DNA from 3 places in the Priestia sp. 179-F W1.4 NHS genome. Region 3 is predicted to be linked to each of the others. Evidence: riboswitches for the same ligand, from Rfam matches in the RefSeq annotation. Region 3 holds a riboswitch; each other region holds the start of a gene.

Region 1 (7,013 bases), on a different contig from region 3:
GAATTTAAAAACCAAGTAGAGCCGCTTTTATCAAAGAATGAAGTTCTTCATAACTTAGCGCTCGGCATTTTACACAGCTTGCAGGAAAACAGCAAACCAAATTTTATGGGTGTTATTTTAAAAGACAGCCGTGCTGCGCTTGTGTTGCTGCAAACCCATCCTCGGCAAATCATACTGTCTCAAATACAGCAGCTAACGGAGGGTGAACTAAGCGAAGCGGCAGAGCTGTTACAAGAAATCGACGTACCGGGTTTAGTTGGAGAAAAACAAACGGTTTTATATCTTTCTCAAAAACTAGCAGATTTAAAAAATCAAGGAGCTTCTTTAAAAATGGATCAGCGCATTTATAGGTTAGACAAAGTGAAAAAAGCTGCGGACGCGGACGGAGTGCTGGTAAAAGCAAGATTAGAGCACCTTCCGCTCGTGACAGAATGGATTTGGGAGTTTATGGGCGTCATTGGGGAGCCTGTATCAAAAGAACAAGCTGTCAAAACAGGCGAAGCTTTTATTAAAGCAGACCGGCTATTTTTATGGGAAGTAAACGGGAAGTATGTGTCGATTGCTAATGCTACGCGTCCGACAACCCACAACGTTACGATTAACTTTGTGTACACGCCGCGGGAAGAACGTAAAAAAGGCTATGCCTCAAGCTGTGTGTCCACGCTTTCTCAGCTTATGCTAGACAAAGGATTTCAAACAACAAGTCTATACACGGACATGACAAACCCTACGTCTAACAAGATTTATATGGAGATTGGGTACGAACACGTAGCTGATTCCGCCTTAGTTTTATTTCATGAAAAAAAGTAGCAGGCTGCCTGCTACTTTTTTCTATTTCTTAAGGTTTTGTAACTAAGTTTACGTGATTCAACGTTTTGCTATCATCAAAAATAAATTCAAGATCATAGGCGCCGGCGTGATAGGTGTATCTCGTTTGAGTCGTACCATCACCTTTTACTTTACCTGTAAAGTTTGGCTGACCTAATTCTTTCTTTAAGTTAGCTTGTGTGATGGACCCTAAATTTGTTTGACGCTCTACATTTGTACCAAAATAGCGAATTTCGTTAATGACGTTATTTTGGTCATAACCAAATGCATATCCAGGATGGCCCATTTCCGCATGATAGTAGTCAAAGTTATTTGATGAACCTTCAGGCGGAGAACCGAACTGATCACGAACGTCTTGACGCAGGGTTTTGCCAATTTTAAAGTCCGCTGTTAATCGTGGTACTTCACCTTTTACTGCGGCGTTATAAATTTCGTTAATGTTTTTTACAGCTGTTTGACTTTGGCTGCTTGTTTCTTGAGATGTAGCTGCGTGTGCTGGGGTATCAAGCTGAGCCACAGGAGCAAATCCAAACGCAGCAATTCCTGTAATCGTCGTAGCAGCAGCCGCTTTTGATAGCCGTTGTTTCATTTTCATGATTTTTTCCTCCTATATATAACGATTTAGCAATCTCAGTCTACCTAAAAGAGAAGGTAGGCCAGAATGGTCAAGGAGTCTTAGTTGAGTTGGTAACTGATATATATAATGTAACACGCCTTTCAGAATATAAACGTCAGGTAAGGTGAAAAGCAAAAAACGATTCATTTCTCATAGGTGAAAAGATTTGTTTTTATTCCTTTATTATGTAAAAAAACGTAATATAGGGAGGATTCTAAGTCTTTATAAAAAACTAGATAATAACTGTAAGTATGATACAATAAATCAAGTATTTGTTAAAAATATAATATTTATTGCTGGAGTTTTGATGTATGGAAAAAAATTTGATGAGAGGTACGCTTTTGTTAACAGCGTCTTCTTTGCTAACAAAGATTTTGGGTTTTATTTATATTATTCCGTTTACAGCGCTAGTCGGAACGTCAGGTTACGCGCTTTATAAGTATGCATACGGTCCATATACCTTGATGCTAAGCTTATCGACAATGGGTCTTCCGCTTGCTGTTTCGAAGTATGTATCGAAATATAACGGTCTTGGAAACTACAGGGCAGGGCAAGATCTATTAAAAGCAGGCCTTCTATTAATGACGATAACAGGCATAATAGGATTTTTAGTCCTCTATACCATGGCGCCTTCGCTCGCTGAGCTAGTTATTAACGGAAAAGATTCCTCAGGAAATAGTCAAAAAGACGTAGTGTACGTCATCCGAATGGTGAGCTTTGCTTTAATTATTATTCCGCCTATGAGTCTATTACGAGGCTATTTTCAAGGTAATCAATCCATGGGACCGTCCGCGCTGAGTACAATTATTGAACAAATAGTGCGTGTGCTGTTTATTTTAGCAGGAGCATACGCTGTTATTCATCTCTTTCATAGCACGATGACAAAAGCTGTTGGAATTGGTACGTTTGGAGCGTTTATTGGAGGCTTAGGGGGTATAGGGATTCTTGGTGCGACGTATCTAAAACGCAAGCGGCTAATTATGAAGGAAGTGAATAGCGGAAAGAATAATAAATCTGTTCCGTTCTCTTTAATGTTCAAAGAGCTTGTGACGTACGCTGTTCCGTTTGTATTAGTTGGTTTAGCTATTCCAATCTATCAAAATATTGATACGTTTACGATTAACATGCTCTTTCAATCAATAGGGTATGGACAAGCTAAAGCTGAAACGATTAACTCTGTCATTGGGTTAGCGCAAATTTTAGTAATGGTGCCGGTATCGCTAGCGACTGCCTTCAGCATGTCGCTGATTCCGGGTATTACATCTTCTTTTGTGCAAGGAAATTTACGAGAAGTAAAAGGAAAGATTACAAAAACGCTGCAGCTGCTGTTGTTTTTTACTCTTCCTTCTGCGGTGGGGCTTTGTTTATTGGGTAAGCCGGTATATATGATGATCTTTGGAGCGAAAAACAGTCCTGAAATCGGTGGAGTTGTTTTACAATGGTATGCGCCTGCTGCCATTTTATTTGCTCTTTTTACCGTAACAGCCGCGATTCTTCAAGGAATTAATCAGCAAAAGAAATTAATTTTTGGCTTGGGCTTAGGTATTGTTGTGAAGATAGTATTAAACGTACTGTTGGTTTCAAGCTTAAAAGAAATTGGACCTGTTGTCGCGACGTACGGAGGATATGGTGTATCGGTTATCTATAACTTTTATTTAATTGAAAAATCCATTTCTTACCGAGTTCAATCACTAGGAAAAGCCGCGTTGACTCCTGTTTTATTAGTAAGTGTGATGTCAGCCGCTGTGCTTATTGGCAATTATGCTTCTCACTATTTTCTAGAAAATAAGCTGTCTGCATCTTCACTTGCGATTAGCACGTCTTGTATTTCAATAGCTTTAGGTGCTGCTGTGTATCTAGGACTTGGCGTAAAAACAAGTTTAGGGCAATCTGTTGTGTTAAATAGAAGAAAAAGAATGTAAAGGAGAGAAAGAAGTGTCGAAACGATTTGTACTAACCGTAGCCGCTGGAGGATGTATCATAATCTTCGGCGCGCTGCTGCTACTAAACTGGGAAAAGGTGTTTGGAGACTACCGCCCCATTCAAACAGCAACAGCCGTATTCAAGTTAGAAATGGGAAGTCAAGATGTAGCAAAGACTACGGATTCAGATAATGTTCTTTACTATATGGTGAAAAAAGGACATTTAGATGAATATATTCAACTGATGAATGAAAAAGGCTATGTGTTAAAAGAGAAAGATATTGATCATAACCGACTTGTTTTTAACAATGGACAAGAGGATGAGCAAATTTACTACAAGCGCTTTGCTAGGAAGTATACGATGATTGATGGAGAAGGGTAAAAGCCTTCACTTGGAATTACTACATACTAAAATCATTAAAAGAAAACACCACCTTGCGAATAAAAGGTGGCGTTTTTTTGTTAGATTATCTCATCTTAGTTTTACTCTTGCTATCCCTGTTACGACCATACTAGTAATAAAAATAACTATGATTCCAATGTTGGTCGGGGTATCAAAAAATGTTTTTGAAATGGCTAAAGCGATAATAAGCCCAATAGCTATGCCAGATAGTTCTTTCATTAATTTCACCGTTAACACCTCTTAACAATATTACTAAGGAAAAGTCTAACATTATTGGTAAAGTGGTTTCAATTAATAACACATTAACGGAAGAGGTATAATAAAACTTATTTGCTACCACTAAACCCTCTTGACCGTCAACAGATTCAGTATAAGTGCTTTGTGAAGAAGTATAGAATGATTCAAGAAATGAGGTAAAGGCTTTAACTTTTATTTTATATTTTAGTAGACTAAAACCGTATAATCCTATCTGTTTTTAAAGTTTTTTTGCGTAAAAAAGAAAAATAATATTGACAATTGTTGAAAAACTATTAATATTGACTATATTACATAAAATAAATAGCTATTGTTTTCCTTATCAAGAGAGGTGGAGGGACTGGCCCTGTGAAACCCGGCAACCGCTGTCTATGACAGAATGGTGCCAAATCCTTAAGAACAGTATGTTCTTGAAGATGAGGAAGAGACGTTTGGTTAACGAGCTCTTCCTTTATATAAAGGAAGAGCTTTTTTTATATTATAGGGGGAGTAAGTTAAATGAAGAGATTTCTTATTTTAGCAGTTGCGCTTGTACTACTCGTAACTGGCTGTCAGTCAAAAAGTACAAAAAGCAGTGGAAGTGAAGAGAAAGGAAAGAAGCGAATTGCTCTTGTTTTGCCTGAAAAGATTGGAGTTAACCCGTTTTTTCAGCAAATGGATGATGGAGCAAAGCGCGCTGGGAAGAAGTATAACATTGATGTAAAGACAATTGAATCTACGGACCAAGCAGCCATTGAAAGTAATTTGCGTGCTGCGGTAGCCGAAAATTATGACTTGATTATTACATCTTCTTTTGAATCCGAAGATGCGTTGAAAAAAGTAGCTCAAGAAAATCCGCAGCGTCAATTTGCGATTATTGATACAGTGGTCGATTTACCAAATGTAAGAAGCGTTGTATTTCGTGAGCAAGAAGCTTCATATTTATTAGGAGCAGCGGCAGGATTGATTACGAAAACGAATAAAGTAGGAATGGTTGCAGCTGATGATATTCCATTATTAAAAAAATGGACGGTAAGTTTTAAAGAAGGATTACAATCAACAAATCCAAAAGCAGAGTTTCTAGTAAACTATGTTGGAAGCTTCTCTGATCCAGCTAAAGCAAAAGAACTTGCTATTTTACAAGCTTCAAAAGGCGCTGATTTTATCGCCGGAGCATCAGCAGTAGGCGACTTGGGTGTATTTGAAGCAGCAAAAGAAAAAGGTTTTTATACGGCAGGACAAGATATTGACCGTACGGAAGTAGATCCTGAGCATATCGTTTTATCGCAGTTAAAAGGATCTGATGCAGCTGCTTATGAAACGGTAGAAGCACTCGCAAATGACAAATTTAAATCGGGCGTAGTGACATACGGCTTAAAAGAAAAAGGTGTTGGGTTAACGTATGTGACTCAAGACAGCAAGACGCCTCTTAGTGACTTTGTAGGACAAGATGTGATTAATCAATTAAAAGAAATTAAAGATTCGATTATTGATGGAAAAACAGTGGTAAAAGATCCGTTAGCAAAGTGAGTTGAGAAGAGAAGTCGAGTAAGGCTGGCTTCTCTTTCTTATTTTTGAAAAAAACCTAAAGGGGAAAGGAGCAATGAATGGAATGAGTGAGCTGCTGCAGTTAACGAATTTAACGAAGAAATACGGTTCATTTTTAGCAAACGATAACGTGTCTTTTACGCTAAAAAAAGGCGAGGTTCACGCGCTGGTCGGAGAAAACGGTGCTGGTAAAACAACGTTGATGAGGATGCTTTACGGAATGGAAAAGCCGAGTTCAGGAAGTATTCAGCTACATGGGAAAACCGTCTCGTTTTCATCTCCTGCGGATGCGATTAAAAACGGAATAGGCATGGTGCATCAGCATTTTATGGTTTTTCCTCATTTTTCAGTGGCTGAAAATATTGTCTTGGGGCATGAGCCAAAGAAAGGTCTCTTTTTTAATAGAAGGCAAGCGAAAGAGGATGTTCAGCAATTAACCCAAACCTATCAGATTTCAGTAGATGTTCATAAAAAAGTAAAGCATTGCTCAATTGGAGAACAGCAAAAGATTGAAATTTTAAAAGTGCTGTATCAAGGAGCAGAAATCATTGTTTTAGACGAGCCTACCGCTGTACTTACTCCTCATGAAGTGAAGGAACTATTAAAAACAATCCGTTTTTTGGCTTCACAAGGAAAAAGCATCATTATTATTACACATAAGCTGCAAGAAGTGATGGAAGTAGCGGACCGCATCACGGTTCTTCGGAATGGTAAAGTAGCCGGCGTCACAAATAAAGAATCTACTAATGCTCACCATTTAGCCAAGCTGATGGTAGGACGAGAATTAAAAGAGCGTCCTGCAAGAGTGCCGTCACAAGGCACCTCTCATTTAAGCGTACAAAATCTCTTTTTAAAAGGAAAAGGACAAAAAAACGTATTGCAAAATGTGTCTCTTCACGTTTCAGCAGGAGAAATTGTCGGTATTGCAGGCGTTTCAGGAAATGGGCAATCAGAGCTGCTTCAAGCAATCGCTGGATTAGTAGAAACAGACAGCGGAAGTATTAAACTTGGAGATGAAGATCTTACAGGGCAATCTGTGCGTGAAAGAAGAGAAGCAGGAATCGCTCATATTCCAGAAGACCGCTATATGTGGGGAGCCTCTAAAGACGATACGATCGAAGAAAATGCGCTGATGGGCTATCAGTATAAAGCTTCTTACTCGAAAATGGGCTGGCTGAAAAGAAAGATATTCAATTCGAGCGTGGAGGAATGGATAAATGAATTTTCGATTAAAGCCACTTCATCTAAGCAAAAAGCAGGAGAACTGTCAGGGGGGAATCTGCAAAAATTGATTGTTGCCAGAGAGCTTGGCCAAAACACTTCTTTTCTACTTGCTGCCGAACCAACGCGAGGAGTGGATATTGGGGCAATGGAACGTATTCACGACGCTTTGATTCAAAAACGCAATAATGGATCGGCTATTTTACTTGTATCTTCTGAGCTGTCGGAGATTATCTCACTA
Region 2 (7,013 bases), on a different contig from region 3:
TTCAACCGTCAACTGAACGCGTAAATGAACTAATTGATAATGCCCTTGAAAAAGGGTGTTATTATTTAGTATCTAGACAAGAAAATAAACTTGCAGGCTGGGTTTTTGTCGGTCCATCTGCCGACTTCTTTTCAAAAGCAGAAATTGGCTTTATCTACGAGTTATATGTTTTACCAGAATACCGCGGGCAAGGTCTAGCCAAGCCGTTAATGCAAAAAGCAATTGATGAATTGTCTATCAAAGGATACCCTGAAATCAGACTCAGCGTTCATGCTGGGAATTTTGCACAGCATGTGTACCGTGAACTTGGATTTGTAGATAAACAAATATCAATGAGCCTACAGGTGGCAAAACGTCCGTAATGTTGGTGAATGTCAGCGAGTCCATAAAACATAAGATGTTATACATGCGATGAGGTTCGGTAATGAAAGTAAAAGTAAATAAGTAGCCCAAACGGCGCCTTTATCTAGTACTTCAACAGCTCCTCTACCTGTATGATCTGAGGAGGGGGGATCTTCAAGTGCGTTCATAATCAAAGCCGCTGCTGCTAAAATAATCCCTCCAATGCTTCCGGTTGTTTTGACAATTGCAATATGGAAAGTAGATGAAAAAGCAATGCTGAGAAGCAGCAGCAAGCTTCCCAAAAAAGCAGATAACATATATCGTTTCATGTGCTCACCATCCTTTATGAAAGCATACCATATTTTACTTCTTTTTTCTTTTTATTGAAAAGCTATTGACATAACATATAAAACATATTAGAATAGTCAGAAATAATTTAAAAACGAAATATTCTTATCTAGAGAGGTGGAGGGACTGGCCCTTTGAAGCCTCAGCAACCACAATTATTGAATGGTGCTAATTCCAGCATAGCCTAGCTCTGACAGATAAGAAGAGGAATCTTTTTCTATGATGAAATCCTCTTCTTAGGAAGAAACATTTCGTATAGAAAAGGTGATGACATTGAAAAATACACAACAGGCGCTAAGCGTTGATGATTATTTAGATCTATACTTGTTAGCAAAAGAACTAAAAGACGAAACGTGGCAGCAGGAAATTTTAGCCGCGCTAAAAACGAAGCAAAATCGTTCATTTGAAGACAAACAATCCGCACTCGTTCAAGAAATATGGGAAGATTTTAAACAGTTAAATGAAGATATTTCTTTTACGTATCGCTTAATTCAAGAAGAGCCAACTAATGAACAGTTTCAAGTTAAATTAAGGAACTTGAGAGAACGGCGGATCACGCTGAGTCGTGAATTATATTTAGCTAAAAAACAGTATGTTGAACACACGCAGTAAAAGGATCCGCTTGATAAACAAGCGGTTTTTTTGCATGTAAATGTTAGAAGCGTTCTATTTCGGGTAGTAAATAGATAAGACAAAAAAAGGAGGGATAACAGTGGCCCAAGGTGTATTATGTGAAGTGAATGAGTGCATGTATTGGAAATCGGGAAATAAATGCAGTGCAGAGTCCATTTACGTTGTGAGTCCTGAAAGTAGTCACCATGTTTCTGAAACGGAAGAACCTGGCTGTAAAACTTTTGAACCCGCGAGATAAATGCTAGTTTTATAAAAAAGCATAAAATGAACGATGCGCTGACGGAGTTGAGTCGGCGTTTTTCTATTTTTTAAAAAATACTATTACTTAGGTGCGATAATAAATACATAGTAAAAAAGCAGTGTCTACGTCTAATTGTGCGTTTAAACAAAATGATACGATAATTTTTTTGTTTTTCGACAAAAGAAAAACGAGAGAAAGGTGATAGAATAAAAATATACAGCCTAGCTGACTTTTAGCATAAATTTATATGAAAGCGCTAACAAAAAAGCTGTATTCATCTCGTTTTGACAGATTGGAAAAAGGGGAGACGTTTATGCAGGGGAAAACTCAGGGGAAAGAATTGAAACGCGGGTTAGAAGAAAGACATGTGACGCTGATGTCCTTAGGAGCAGCCATAGGGGTAGGGCTGTTTCTTGGATCTGCATCTGCTATTAAATTAGCAGGGCCGGGAATATTATTGGCGTATGGATTTAGCGGAATGATTATGTTTTTTATTATGAGAGCACTTGGAGAAATGGCGATTCAAAAACCTGTTGCAGGTTCATTCAGCAAGTACGCGCGCGACTATTTAGGGCCCCTTGCTGGTTATCTAACAGGTTGGAACTACTGGTTTTTATGGGTTGTAACATGTATGGCTGAAATTACAGCCGTTGGTATTTATATGGGATATTGGTATCCGGATGTACCAAACTGGATTTGGGCGTTATCGGCGCTTGTCATCATGACAACAGTTAACTTCTTAGCTGTTAAGGCATATGGTGAACTGGAATTTTGGTTTGCACTTATTAAAATTTTAGCGATTGTGTTAATGATTGCCGTTGGATTATTAATGATTGTGTTTGGAATCGGGAACAGCGGCGTTGCGACGGGTATTAAAAACTTATGGGACAACGGCGGGCTGTTCCCGAACGGATTCAAAGGTATTTTACTGTCGCTGCAAATGGTTATGTTTGCATATTTAGGAATTGAAATGATCGGCGTTACCGCGGGAGAAGTGAAAAATCCAGAAAAATCTCTAGCAAGAGCGATTGATTCGGTCTTTTGGCGTATTCTTATTTTCTACGTTGGTGCATTATTTGTCATTATGTCGATTTATCCTTGGCAAGAAATTGGTTCACAGGGAAGCCCGTTTGTATTAACATTTGAAAAAATCGGGATTCCAGCAGCGGCAGGCATTATTAACTTTGTGGTGCTAACAGCAGCTCTTTCTTCTTGTAACAGCGGTATTTTTAGTACAGGCCGTATGCTGTTTAACTTAGCAGAGCACGGAGAAGCTCCAAAAGGATACGGTCAGCTGACAAAAGGCGGCGTACCTGGAAAAGCTGTTTTAGCATCAGCGGGTGCGTTATTAGTCGGAGTAGCGTTAAACTACATTGTGCCTGCCAAAGTATTTACGTGGGTAACAAGCATTGCAACATTCGGCGCGATTTGGACTTGGGGAATTATTTTGCTTTCTCAAATTAAGTATCGCAAAACGCTAAAAAAAGGTGAAGAGGCAAAGTTAAAATACAAAATGCCTTTATTTCCGTTAACGTCTTATGTGTCACTTGCGTTCCTAGCGCTGGTGGTTGTTCTTATGGCGTACAATCCAGATACAAGAATTGCAGTTGTTATCGGACCACTATGGTTTATCGGTCTTATTATCGCGTACTACGCAAAAGGATTTCATAAACGAAGTCAAGGTTCAGCTGGGACTGAGCAAAAGTTAGTGAAATAAACGAAAAGACCTCTTTCTTGGAAAGAGGTCTTTTTTCATTAGTTTATGTGCGAATGATTAGTTTTTTTGAAGGGATTATTGATACGTATGAATAATGTAGAAAATATTCTATTTATTCTGTACTATTTAGTTAGAGAATTCATTAATGATTAAATGGTAATTGGAAGTGGATAAGTATGGTAGTTTTACGTTTTTTAACGCCACACAGTGCATCGAAAAGTTGGGAGGAAATAGGCAGAAATGATAGAAAGATTTAGTGAAAAAGACATAAAGGGTTTGCTAGTGCTATCTAAGTTGGAAAAATGGGATTATAGCGAAGCGGATTTACATACGATTTTTTCAACTCGAGACGTATTTGGACATAGAAATGAGAAAGGTGACATTGTATCAAGCGTAGCAGTAGTTTTATATGAAAATCAGTCAGCTTTTATAGGAATGGTAATTGTGAGAAAAGATTATCGAAAACAAGGGTTAGCCGGGCAGCTCATGAAGCACTGTTTGCAAATTCTTTCTCCTGAGGTGAATGCCTACTTAATTGCGACAAAAGAAGGTGAGCACTTATATAAAAAAGCAGGGTTCAAAACCGTGGACTATGTAAGTAAATATATAAGCAGTGAATACATACCAAGAGCATTTAAAGCTTCAGGGTTTTATACACGATCCTTAACGAGAAGGGACTTCAAAGAGGTTTTAAAGCTTGATGAAGCAGCATTTGGAGATAATAGAAAGCTATTTTTAAAAAGTAGAATTCAGCAAGCTGAAAAAGCAGTTGTCTTACAAAACGAACAAAATAAAATAATGGGTTATGGTTTAGCGGTTCGTACCCCGAGCAATATCGTGATTGGTCCCGTAGTTGCTCCACACGCTGAAGCAGCAATGCTAGTCATTGATGAACTAGCGAAGAGTTACAAAGAAAAGCTGAGAATTGACCTGTCTTCTCATGAGGAAACGTTAAAGAAACTTGTGGAAAACCACGGATTTCAGCTTCAAAATGAGCCTCCTGTTATGGCGTATGGCGTCAATTCCCTATCTGCTAGACAGGGCAACCTTTTTGCTATAGCAGCTCAGGCGTTTGGATAAAAAGAAAGGAGAAGCTCCTTTCTTCGCGTCTACCGAATTCTCCCAATTTTAAACCCATTATCAATCTGATGAAAGCCGACTTTTGGATAGTAGTTCATTGCAGAAGGAGCGGAAAGTAAAATGAGCGCGGCTTCTTCACCGATTTCTGATTGAACGTGCTTGATGAGCTGTGTGCCGATTCCTTGATTTTGATAGTCTTTTACGACAGCTAAATCCGATAAATAGCAGCAGTAGCTAAAATCTGTTAACGCTCTGGCTATGCCAATGAGTTCGCTGTCTTTCCAAGCGGTAATGGTAAGGGAAGCATGATCAAGCATTCTTTGAATCCGATCAAGATCTTGTGCCGGACGTTTAATACCTGAATGTACAAACACTTCAGCAGCTTGTTCGGAACGGATTGAGACGTTGGTTTTGTAAGTAATGGTCATTGTGTCATCTCCTTGATTTATAAGATATAGTCCAGTATATGAAGAATCTGAACTGAGAATAAGTGTCAGAAACAGTAAATTTAATAGGGTCAGTTAGAAAGGAAAGAACATCATGTTAGAGTTAATGCCTTTGCTCGATAAAAGAAAAGCAGATCCCTTATACATGCAGCTTTATACTTACATAAAAAAACAAATTCAAAAAGGCACCATTCCGCCTCATGAAAAACTGCCTTCTAAACGAAAGCTAGCTCTTCATTTAAGCATTAGCCAAAATACGGTTGAAGCGGCTTATGTACAGTTAGAAGCTGAAGGCTATATCGAGATACTAGCCAGGAAAGGAGCATTTGTAAAAGAGATAAAAAATGAAGTCGTGCTTCAAAAACAGCCTCTCGCCTATGTCTCTTTACCGCAAGAAGAAGGGAAATCAACTGTCATTGACTTTAGCCATGGAAAGGTAGACGTAGAAAAATTTCCGTATAACACGTGGAAAAAGCTAACGGTTCAAACAATTTATCATGATGAAAGCCAGCTTTTTTATAGCGGACATCCACAGGGCGAACTGCTTCTTCGTCAAGAAATTGCAGCGTATCTTTATCATTCAAGAGGAGTGCGCTGCACAGCGGAGCAAATTGTGATAGGTGCAGGTACACAGTACCTCATGTGGCTGCTTTCTATCATTCTAGGAAAAGAAAAGATAATTGGGTTCGAAAACCCAGGCTTTCACCGAACGAGGCACGTTTTTCAAGAACAAGGCATGTCGGTCGTCCCTATTTCTCTTGATAGTTCTGGCTTGAAAGTGAAGGAACTGAAAGAAAGCGGAGCGGATGCGGTGTACATTACGCCGTCTCATCAATTTCCTGTTGGGATGGTCATGCCGATAGCAAGAAGACTTGAACTATTAGAGTGGGCGGCAGAAACGAATGGCTATATCATAGAGGATGACTATGACGGAGAATTTCGCTATAAAGGAAAACCGATTCCGGCCCTTCAAGGATTAGATCAAGGCGATCGCGTTATTTATACGGGTACGTTTTCAAAATCGTTGATGCCTTCTCTTCGAATAAGTTATGCCGTGCTGCCACACCGGCTTCTTACAAGTTATATGAAACACTGTGGACTTTTTAAACAGCCTGTTTCAAGGCTTCATCAGCATACGCTTTTTCTGTTTATGAAAGAAGGGCACTGGGAACGTCACTTGAATAAAATGAGAACAGCATACCGTAAAAAACAAGCGCTGCTGCTAGATTGTTTGACTACTATTATGGGAGAACGTGTAGATGTTATTGGAGAACATTCTGGCTTGCATATTCTTCTTAAGGTAAAAAACGGAATGAGTGAACAGAAACTAATTGAAGCAGCTGCCAAACAAGGGGTAACGATTTATCCAACATCTATTTATTATCATAGTGCGGGTGAAAACAACACGCCCTATGTATTGCTTGGATTTGCAGGACTGTCTGATGGAGAAATAAAAACAGGTGTAAACCTGCTGTTTAAAGCTTGGTTTGAACAGAAGGATTGAGATGTACGCTGGGGGGATTTCTATGAAAGTAAAGCGGAAATTGTTTGGTTTATGGACAGGAGAGCTTACGGCAGCTTTACTGTTTACTGCGCTGTGGATAGGGTACTTAAATGAGTTTTCTCATCTGGCTTTTTATTTAACAACGTTTTCAAGTGTGTATGCTTTTATTATACTTGAGTTTATCCTGTTTCAAGGAAGCTTGTACTGGTTTATGAAATGGAGGCGGGTGAGCCGAAAAGAAGATTCTCATTTGCCCTCCAGCTACATTCAGTTGTTTCTGCTTTTTAAAAAAATGAATAAAATTCTTCTTACGTTAGGTTTAGGTGTACTCATTTACCACTATATGCAGTTAGGGGTTAAGGGACTTGCTTTTTTTCTAGGCCTTTACGCGTTTGCTTGGATTGAATATATTAACTACTATGTGATTAGACTTTCTTATCAAAGTCCAAGTGAAATCAAAGAGTTTTTTGAGCAAAAAGGCTTTAAACGATCTATTTTAGCGAGAGAAATAGATAAAAACCAGCGCGTTTGATTACACAGACTGCGCTGGTTTTTTTGTCTGGAAACCAAGGAATAAGGCAAGAGTCGATAAATTAGTGAACTTGAAGGTAAAGGAAAGTTTGATAGGAAGAAGATGCTTCTTGTAAGGAAGTAACAAATGTATAAAAAAGCGGTGTTACATTCATGCGGTTGTTTCTCGAC
Region 3 (7,013 bases):
CCAAGAAACTCATAAAAAAAGCTCAAACCGGCGGTGAATTCAAAGAGATTAAGACATAACTACATCACTTTTTTTCGCAGGAGTCTTCGCCTTGCCCTCTAATCAACAGCTAGAAACAGCTACATGAAATCTAGTTCAGCATCATAATGAAAACAATCCGAACGGAGTTGATTCTCAATTAAGAATTAACTCCGTTCGGATCTTTCTTCAACTAAAATCCATTTGTCGCAGCCTTTTTTTTAGGTTTGTTCACTTTAAAAAAACAGCCGCGGTCTAAAAGACCGCAGCCATGTTTTACAATACGTTAAAATATTTCGCTTCAGGATGTGCAAAAACAAGGGCTGTAACAGAAGCTTCTGGTTCCATCATGAAACCGTCTGTTAACTGAATGCCGATGTCTTCAGGTTTAATTAATTTAAACAGTTTTGCTTGGTCTTCAAGGTCTGGACATGCGGGATATCCGAATGAAAAACGCTGACCTTGGTATTTGGCTGAAAAACGCTCCGCCATTGTAAAGTCAGGCGAATCGGGGAATCCCCAGCGGTCACGAATTTGCTGATGAACACGTTCTGCTAATCCTTCAGCTAGTTCAAGCGCAAGAGCTTGGAACACGTGACTCTTTAAAAACTCGCCGTTTTCTTTGAATTTCGCCGCGCGTTCGCGAATGCCTGTTCCTGCTGTTACAGAGAAGAAACATACATAGTCCATCTCTTTTTCTTTAGGCTTTGCAAAATCAGATAAGCACAGGAACTGTCCTTTTGCTTGTCGAGGGAAGGTAAAGCGTTCAATTTCTGTTTTTTCATCAGCAGGATCATAAATAATTAAATCATTTCCGTCTGCTTGAGCAGGGAAGAACTGATAAATAACCGCTGGTTTAATTAAGTTTTCTTTTAGTGCCAGTTCGAGAAGGTCATCAACGGTTTCTTTTAATTGAACAGCACGCTCGTCTTTTTCAGCAAGCAGCTTATTCACTTTTCCTTTTAGTCCTAAGTGATGGCCTAAAAGCATCTGCCAGTTAATATACGGAAGAACCTGTGCCAAATCGTAGTGTTTGACAACGTGGCGCTTTAAATCAGCCGGTACAAAAACAGGAACATCCGTTGAAATGGCGGATCTTTCTAAAACAGCCGTAGCTGCTTGAGCGGTTTGAGGCTGGCGTTCTCGAACCGTTACTTTCTTTTCTTGACGCGTTTTTAAATCTGCTAAAAGCTGAATAACTTCTTCTTTGTTCTGCAGCTTATTTGCTAACGCTAATCCGTCCATCGCATCTTTGGCGTAGAGGACGGCACCTTCATATTCCGGGGCAATTTTAAAGTCAGTAAATTTACGGGAAAGGGCAGCGCCTCCTACCATAATTGGAACATCAATGCTTGATTGCGTTAAATCTTGTGCAGTTAAAACCATTTGCTGAGCTGATTTTACTAAAAGACCTGACAGGCCAATGATGTCTGGCTTTTCGTCTTTTACTGCTTCAATCAGCTGCTGCGGCGTTACTTTAATTCCTAAATCAATGACTTTAAAACCATTGTTGCTTAAAATGATGTCTACTAAGTTTTTACCGATATCGTGCACGTCGCCTTTAACCGTTGCAAGAATCACTTTTCCTTTTCCAGAATCATTTTCAGTTGCTTCCATATGAGGTTCTAAAAAGGCAACGGATGCTTTCATAACTTCCGCACTTTGAAGCACTTCTGCTACAATCAGCTGGTTGTCATTAAACAAACGTCCGACTTCCGCCATCCCCTTCATAAGCGGTCCGTTAATAATATCTAACGGATCATCATATTGAGCTAAAGCCTGTTCTAAATCAGGAAGCAATCCTTCTTTTGTACCTTCGACAATATACATTGCCAATCGTTCTTCAAGTGTTAACGTAGAAATTTCTACTTTTGCTTCCTTCTTTTTATCACGATAAAAGTCCGTAAACGTGCTTAGCGTTTCATCAGTTGTGTTAAATAATAACGCATTAGCAAGCTCAATTTCAGCTTCTGGAATAGAAGCATAGCGCTCTAATTTTTCTGTATTAACAATGGCATAATCGAGTCCAGCCTGCGTACAGTGATAAAGGTAAACCGCATTCAGTACTTCACGTCCGACTGGAGGAAGACCGAATGACACGTTACTTACGCCAAGAATGGTCAGGCAATCAGGCAGGGCCTCTTTAATCATTTTAATTCCCTTAACTGTTTCTTCAGCAGAACCAATATATTGTTCATCACCAGTCCCTACAGGAAACACAAGAGGGTCAAAAATAATATCTTTTGGATTAAAGCCATGTTTTTCAACAAGCAAATCATGTGAGCGTTTAGCAATCTCTACTTTTCTTTCTGCAGTAACGGCCATGCCTGTTTCATCGATTGTACCGACAACCAGAGCTGCACCGAATTTTTTTACTAGCGGTAAGATTGCATCAAAACGCTCTTCGCCATCTTCTAAGTTAATGGAGTTAATAATGACCTTACCTTGCGAGTACGTTAAAGCTTTTTCAATAACTTTCTCGTCAGTTGAATCGATTACAAGAGGAACCTTCACTTTTTTTACAACTTCTTGAATAAATTCCTCCATGTCTTCCATTTCTTCGCGGTCTGGATCTGCTAAGCAAATATCAATAACGTGAGCACCATTTTTAACTTGAGCACGCGCAATTTCAGATGCTTCTTCAATTTTCCCTTCCGCAATCAGACGCTTGAACTTGCGAGAACCGATTACATTCGTACGTTCTCCCACAAAAAGAGGGCGCATAGAATCGTCATATACAAGCGGTTCAATACCGGTTACAGCATGATTATGCTCGGAGCGATCAAGCGAACGAGGCGCAACCTCTTTTACTGCTTCAGCAAGTGCTTTAATATGAGCAGGCGTTGTACCACAGCATCCGCCTACAAAGTTCAGCCAGCCTTTATCAGCAAATCCTTTAATTTTTTGAGCCAGCAACTCAGGGGACTCATGATAATTGCCTTCTTCATCCGGAAGTCCAGCGTTTGGATAGCAGCTAACAGCTGAAGTGGCTAGGTCTGAAAGAGAGCGAATATGATCCGTCATAAATTCAGGACCTGTCGCGCAGTTAAGTCCGACTGAAAGAGGCTTCATGTGTTCCAGTGATAAGTAAAAAGATTCGATATCTTGACCAGCGAGAGTTGTTCCCATTGGCTCAATCGTTCCTGAAATCATAATTGGAACTTCTATTTTCAGTTTTTCAAACGCCTCTGTAATGCCTAAAAACGCAGCTTTTACGTTCAGCATGTCTTGACAGGTTTCGACTAGAAGTAAGTCAACGCCGCCGTCTAACAAACCCCGAGCTTGCTCTTCGTACGATTCTACTAACTCAGGGAATGTAATACCTCCCGTAACAGAGAGAGTTTTAGTGGTAGGGCCGATAGCTCCAGCTACGAACCTAGGCCATTCGGGAGTTGAATATTTATCGCGGGCTGCACAAGCAAGCTTCACAGCTTCGATATTCAATTCATACGCCAAGTGGCCTAAATCGTATTCATCAAGTACGGTAGATGTTGAGCCAAACGTATTGGTTTCAATGATGTCAGCACCCGCTGCAAAGTACTCTTCATGAATGCGCTGAATCACATGAGGTGCCGTTCGGGTCAAGTATTCGTTGCAGCCTTCATATTCTTCGCCGCCAAAATCTTCAGCGGTTAAATCAGCATCTTGAATCATCGTTCCCATTGCTCCATCGATGACGAGTATTCGCTTCTTTAGTTGTTGTTCGATAAGTGAGCTCATTTATATCTTCCTTTCTGATGTAACGAGTTGCTTGTCATGAATATAGCGTGTTAGAATTTCGGTCATTTCATAGCGCATAAACGGCGTAATTAAGTAAATACCGTCAAATAGCTCATATGCTGTATCAATTAAGTTTTTTGCAATCGCAAGGCCTTCGACTTCACCGCGAATCCGGTCATTTCCCGTTGCGTCCATGCGTTCTAGAATGTCTTCTGATAATTTAATTCCAGGTACTTCATGGTGAATAAATCGAGCATTTCTTGCGCTTGTTAACGGCATGATCCCGATGTATACCGGTGTTGTTAAATGTTTGGTTGCTTCATATACCTCTTCAATTTGCTTAGTTGAATAGAGAGGCTGAGTAATGAAATAGTGAGCCCCGCAGTCGATTTTCTTTTCCAAGCGCTGAACGGCTCGGTCTAAGTGACGCACGTTTGGGTTAAAGGCAGCTGCAATGGAAAAATTGGTTTTTTGACCAAGCGGTTTGCCGGAATAAGATAGTCCTTCATTAAACTGAGCGATTAAACTAATCAAGTCAAATGAAGATAAATCATAGACCGAAGTGGCGCCAGGGAAATCGCCAACTTTTGACGGATCACCGGTAATTGCAAGCACTTGATTCATTCCTAGCGTATGAAGTCCCATTAAATGAGATTGAAGTCCAATTAAATTTCGGTCGCGACAGGTAATGTGAATAAGCGGTCGTGCTTTTGTTTCTTGTTGCATCAGTGTTGCCATTGCCAAGTTGCTGATGCGAGGTGAGGCAAGAGAATTATCAGCTAATGTAATAGCATCTACGCCGACTTTATCAAGTGCTTTTGCGCCTTCTAAAAATTTCGTCGGACCAAGCTGTTTAGGCGGATCCAGCTCGACGATAACCGAGCGGCGCTTCTTCACAATTTCGTGCATATGAGGTTTATCCTGCTGCTCACGCTCTTGAACCGTAACGGCAGGTCTCATTTTAACGACTTTGCTTGTAATTGGAGGCAGGTCTTTTAAGGCAGACGACATGGCGCGTACGTGAGCTGGTGTTGTACCGCAGCATCCTCCAATTAAGCGAACCCCTTGTTCGCGGAATAAACGCGCGCTTTCTACAAAGTAGTCTTCATTCGTTTCATATTCCAGCTTGCCTTCCACATACGCCGGAAGGCTGGCATTAGGGTAAGCAGATAAGAAAGCACGATCAGGAAGCGGTACTTCTTCAAGAGACTGAATCATATGGTAAGGACCTAAACGGCAGTTTAGCCCGACAACATCTGCTCCCAAGTCTTCTAATTCTTTTAATGCATCTGCTAAAGGACGGCCATCTTGCAGTACGCCAATATCATGCAGGGAAACGTGGGTAATAATAGGCTTATCCGTTTCTTTTCTTGCCAGTGTAAGAACGGTCTTTAATTCTTCGAAATCATAGTATGTTTCAAATAAAAGGCCATCCACGCCTTCATTTAAAAGCCAAAACATTTGTTCACGAATGCTCCGCTTAACCTCTTCTAAACTAATAGCATTTTTTTGGAAAGAACGAATTCCGCCGAGTGTACCAACCACGTAAGCCTGATCTTTTGCGGCTTGTTTCGCTAATTTTACACCAGCAACATTGATGTCTTTGACTGAATCTTCTAATCCATAACGGGCAAGTTTTTGATAATTAGCAGCGTACGTATTTGTTTGAATAACGTTTGCACCAGCTTCTACATAGGCTCTGTGAATACGAGAAACCTCTTCTGGTTTGGTGATGTTTAGTTCTTCAAAACAGCTGTCAATACCGTGTGAGTAAAGGAGGGTACCAGTGGCACCATCCCCAATTAAAATTTTAGACTTTAAATCTTCAAGTAACCCCATGTCAAAACCTCCTTAAATTGTTCCGCTTCTATTTCACGAGTGATTCGTTTTATGCAATATGCCGATAAAATAGAAAAAGTCTTCTTAAGAAGAAGACTTTTTTCGCCTTCTTATCTTCCAAGCAATAAATTAATTGCTTGCTGGATTTAGCACCATGTCTCTAACGACTGGTTGCTGAGGTTTCAAAGGGCCAGTCCCTCCACCTCTCATGATAAGAATCAATTGTATATAATTGAAACATATTTTTTTAAATAGAAAGAATACTTATTTAATAATTTATCTGATTTTTAGAAATTATACAACAGTAAATTGTGAATTTCCAGCAAATATTGAGGAAAATTTAAAAGCTAAAGGGAAAATATCCGTATATTTTGTTTGAAAACTGCCGTTATGTTAAGGGATAAAGGGTTTTTATGAAAAAAACAAGAAGGAAATAAAAAAACGAAAAAGGAACAGCATCGGGTGAGGCGAGGATTTACATATAAAAGGCTCGTCTTTTTTTAACCGTTTCTACATATAGTGAACTATGAAGGGTAGAAGGGTGATGGGCATGAAAAGGTGGAAACTCACGCTGCAGGTTGCTGCTACGTATGTAGGAACCGTTGTAGGAGCCGGTTTTGCAACAGGCAAGGAAATTGTTCAATTTTTTACACAGTACGGCGAACTTGGAATGGTTGGAATTTTGGTCAGCGGCTTGTTTTTTATTTGGCTAGGTTCGAAAATGATGCTGCTTTCGCACGCAATTGGGGCTTCTTCTTATCAGCAGCTTAATACATATTTATTTGGTGATGTACTTGGAAAAGCGGTAAACGGTGTAATGATCGTCATTTTATTTGGAGTAACTTCAGTCATGCTGGCGAGTACGGGGGCAATAGGAAAAGAACAGTTCGGGCTGTGGCCTCCTGTTGGGATGATTTGTACAATTGTTTTAACTTATATATTTATCGCAAGAGGAATTAACGGTATTTTAATGGTTAATTCTCTTGTTGTGCCGATGATGCTTTCATTTGCTTTTATCATCTTTGTGCCAAATGTCAGCTATTTCTCACTGATTCAAACGAAGCCAGACTTAACGCTCGTCACACAGTGGAAGTGGGCGGTTAGTCCCTTTTTATATATTTCCCTAAATCTAGCTTTGGCTCAGGCCGTTTTAGTTCCATTAGGAAGCTCCGTGAAAGATAAGAGCGTGATCAAAAAAGGGGCCATAATAGGAGGATGTGTACTTACGTTTATGCTTGTTTCTACTCATCTTGCCCTTTCCAATTTGCCTTATTCATTTCAACTTGATATTCCTATGAGTGCCGTTGTTAAAAATATCTCAGCGTGGGTGAATGTTTTATTTACGGTAGTTGTGTTAGGCGAGATTTTTACTACATTGATTGGAAATGTATTTGGAATCGCTAAACAGCTTCAATCATTTCTTCCCCTGAATGACA

Evidence for each region. A riboswitch is a leader RNA that binds a small molecule or an ion and turns the genes downstream of it on or off. The one in region 3 is predicted to bind S-adenosylmethionine.
Region 1: it holds a riboswitch for S-adenosylmethionine, as region 3 does, so the genes downstream of both, ACH0CI_RS05600 (BMP family protein) here and ACH0CI_RS12855 (bifunctional homocysteine S-methyltransferase/methylenetetrahydrofolate reductase) in region 3, are expected to answer to the same signal.
Region 2: it holds a riboswitch for S-adenosylmethionine, as region 3 does, so the genes downstream of both, ACH0CI_RS04710 (hypothetical protein) here and ACH0CI_RS12855 (bifunctional homocysteine S-methyltransferase/methylenetetrahydrofolate reductase) in region 3, are expected to answer to the same signal.

The regions. Positions count from the first base shown of each region.
Region 1 is NZ_JBIQFF010000001.1:1,081,003-1,088,015, forward strand. Features, by position in the region: gene ACH0CI_RS05575 (GNAT family N-acetyltransferase) at 1-810, shown strand, start outside; gene ACH0CI_RS05580 (YjgB family protein) at 839-1,423, opposite strand; gene ACH0CI_RS05585 (putative polysaccharide biosynthesis protein) at 1,756-3,366, shown strand; gene ACH0CI_RS05590 (hypothetical protein) at 3,380-3,748, shown strand; gene ACH0CI_RS05595 (hypothetical protein) at 3,839-3,997, opposite strand; SAM riboswitch class I at 4,341-4,447, shown strand; gene ACH0CI_RS05600 (BMP family protein) at 4,523-5,533, shown strand; gene ACH0CI_RS05605 (ABC transporter ATP-binding protein) at 5,616-7,013, shown strand, end outside.
Region 2 is NZ_JBIQFF010000001.1:920,346-927,358, forward strand. Features, by position in the region: gene ACH0CI_RS04700 (GNAT family N-acetyltransferase) at 1-362, shown strand, start outside; gene ACH0CI_RS04705 (hypothetical protein) at 375-671, opposite strand; SAM riboswitch class I at 793-894, shown strand; gene ACH0CI_RS04710 (hypothetical protein) at 958-1,302, shown strand; gene ACH0CI_RS04715 (DUF1540 domain-containing protein) at 1,403-1,561, shown strand; gene alaP (alanine permease AlaP) at 1,878-3,281, shown strand; gene ACH0CI_RS04725 (GNAT family N-acetyltransferase) at 3,522-4,361, shown strand; gene ACH0CI_RS04730 (GNAT family N-acetyltransferase) at 4,391-4,789, opposite strand; gene pdxR (MocR-like pyridoxine biosynthesis transcription factor PdxR) at 4,902-6,311, shown strand; gene ACH0CI_RS04740 (hypothetical protein) at 6,334-6,843, shown strand; gene ACH0CI_RS04745 (poly-gamma-glutamate hydrolase family protein) at 6,905-7,013, opposite strand, start outside.
Region 3 is NZ_JBIQFF010000002.1:457,797-464,809, reverse strand. Features, by position in the region: gene metH (methionine synthase) at 295-3,738, opposite strand; gene ACH0CI_RS12855 (bifunctional homocysteine S-methyltransferase/methylenetetrahydrofolate reductase) at 3,739-5,577, opposite strand; SAM riboswitch class I at 5,685-5,795, opposite strand; gene ACH0CI_RS12850 (YkvI family membrane protein) at 6,128-7,013, shown strand, end outside.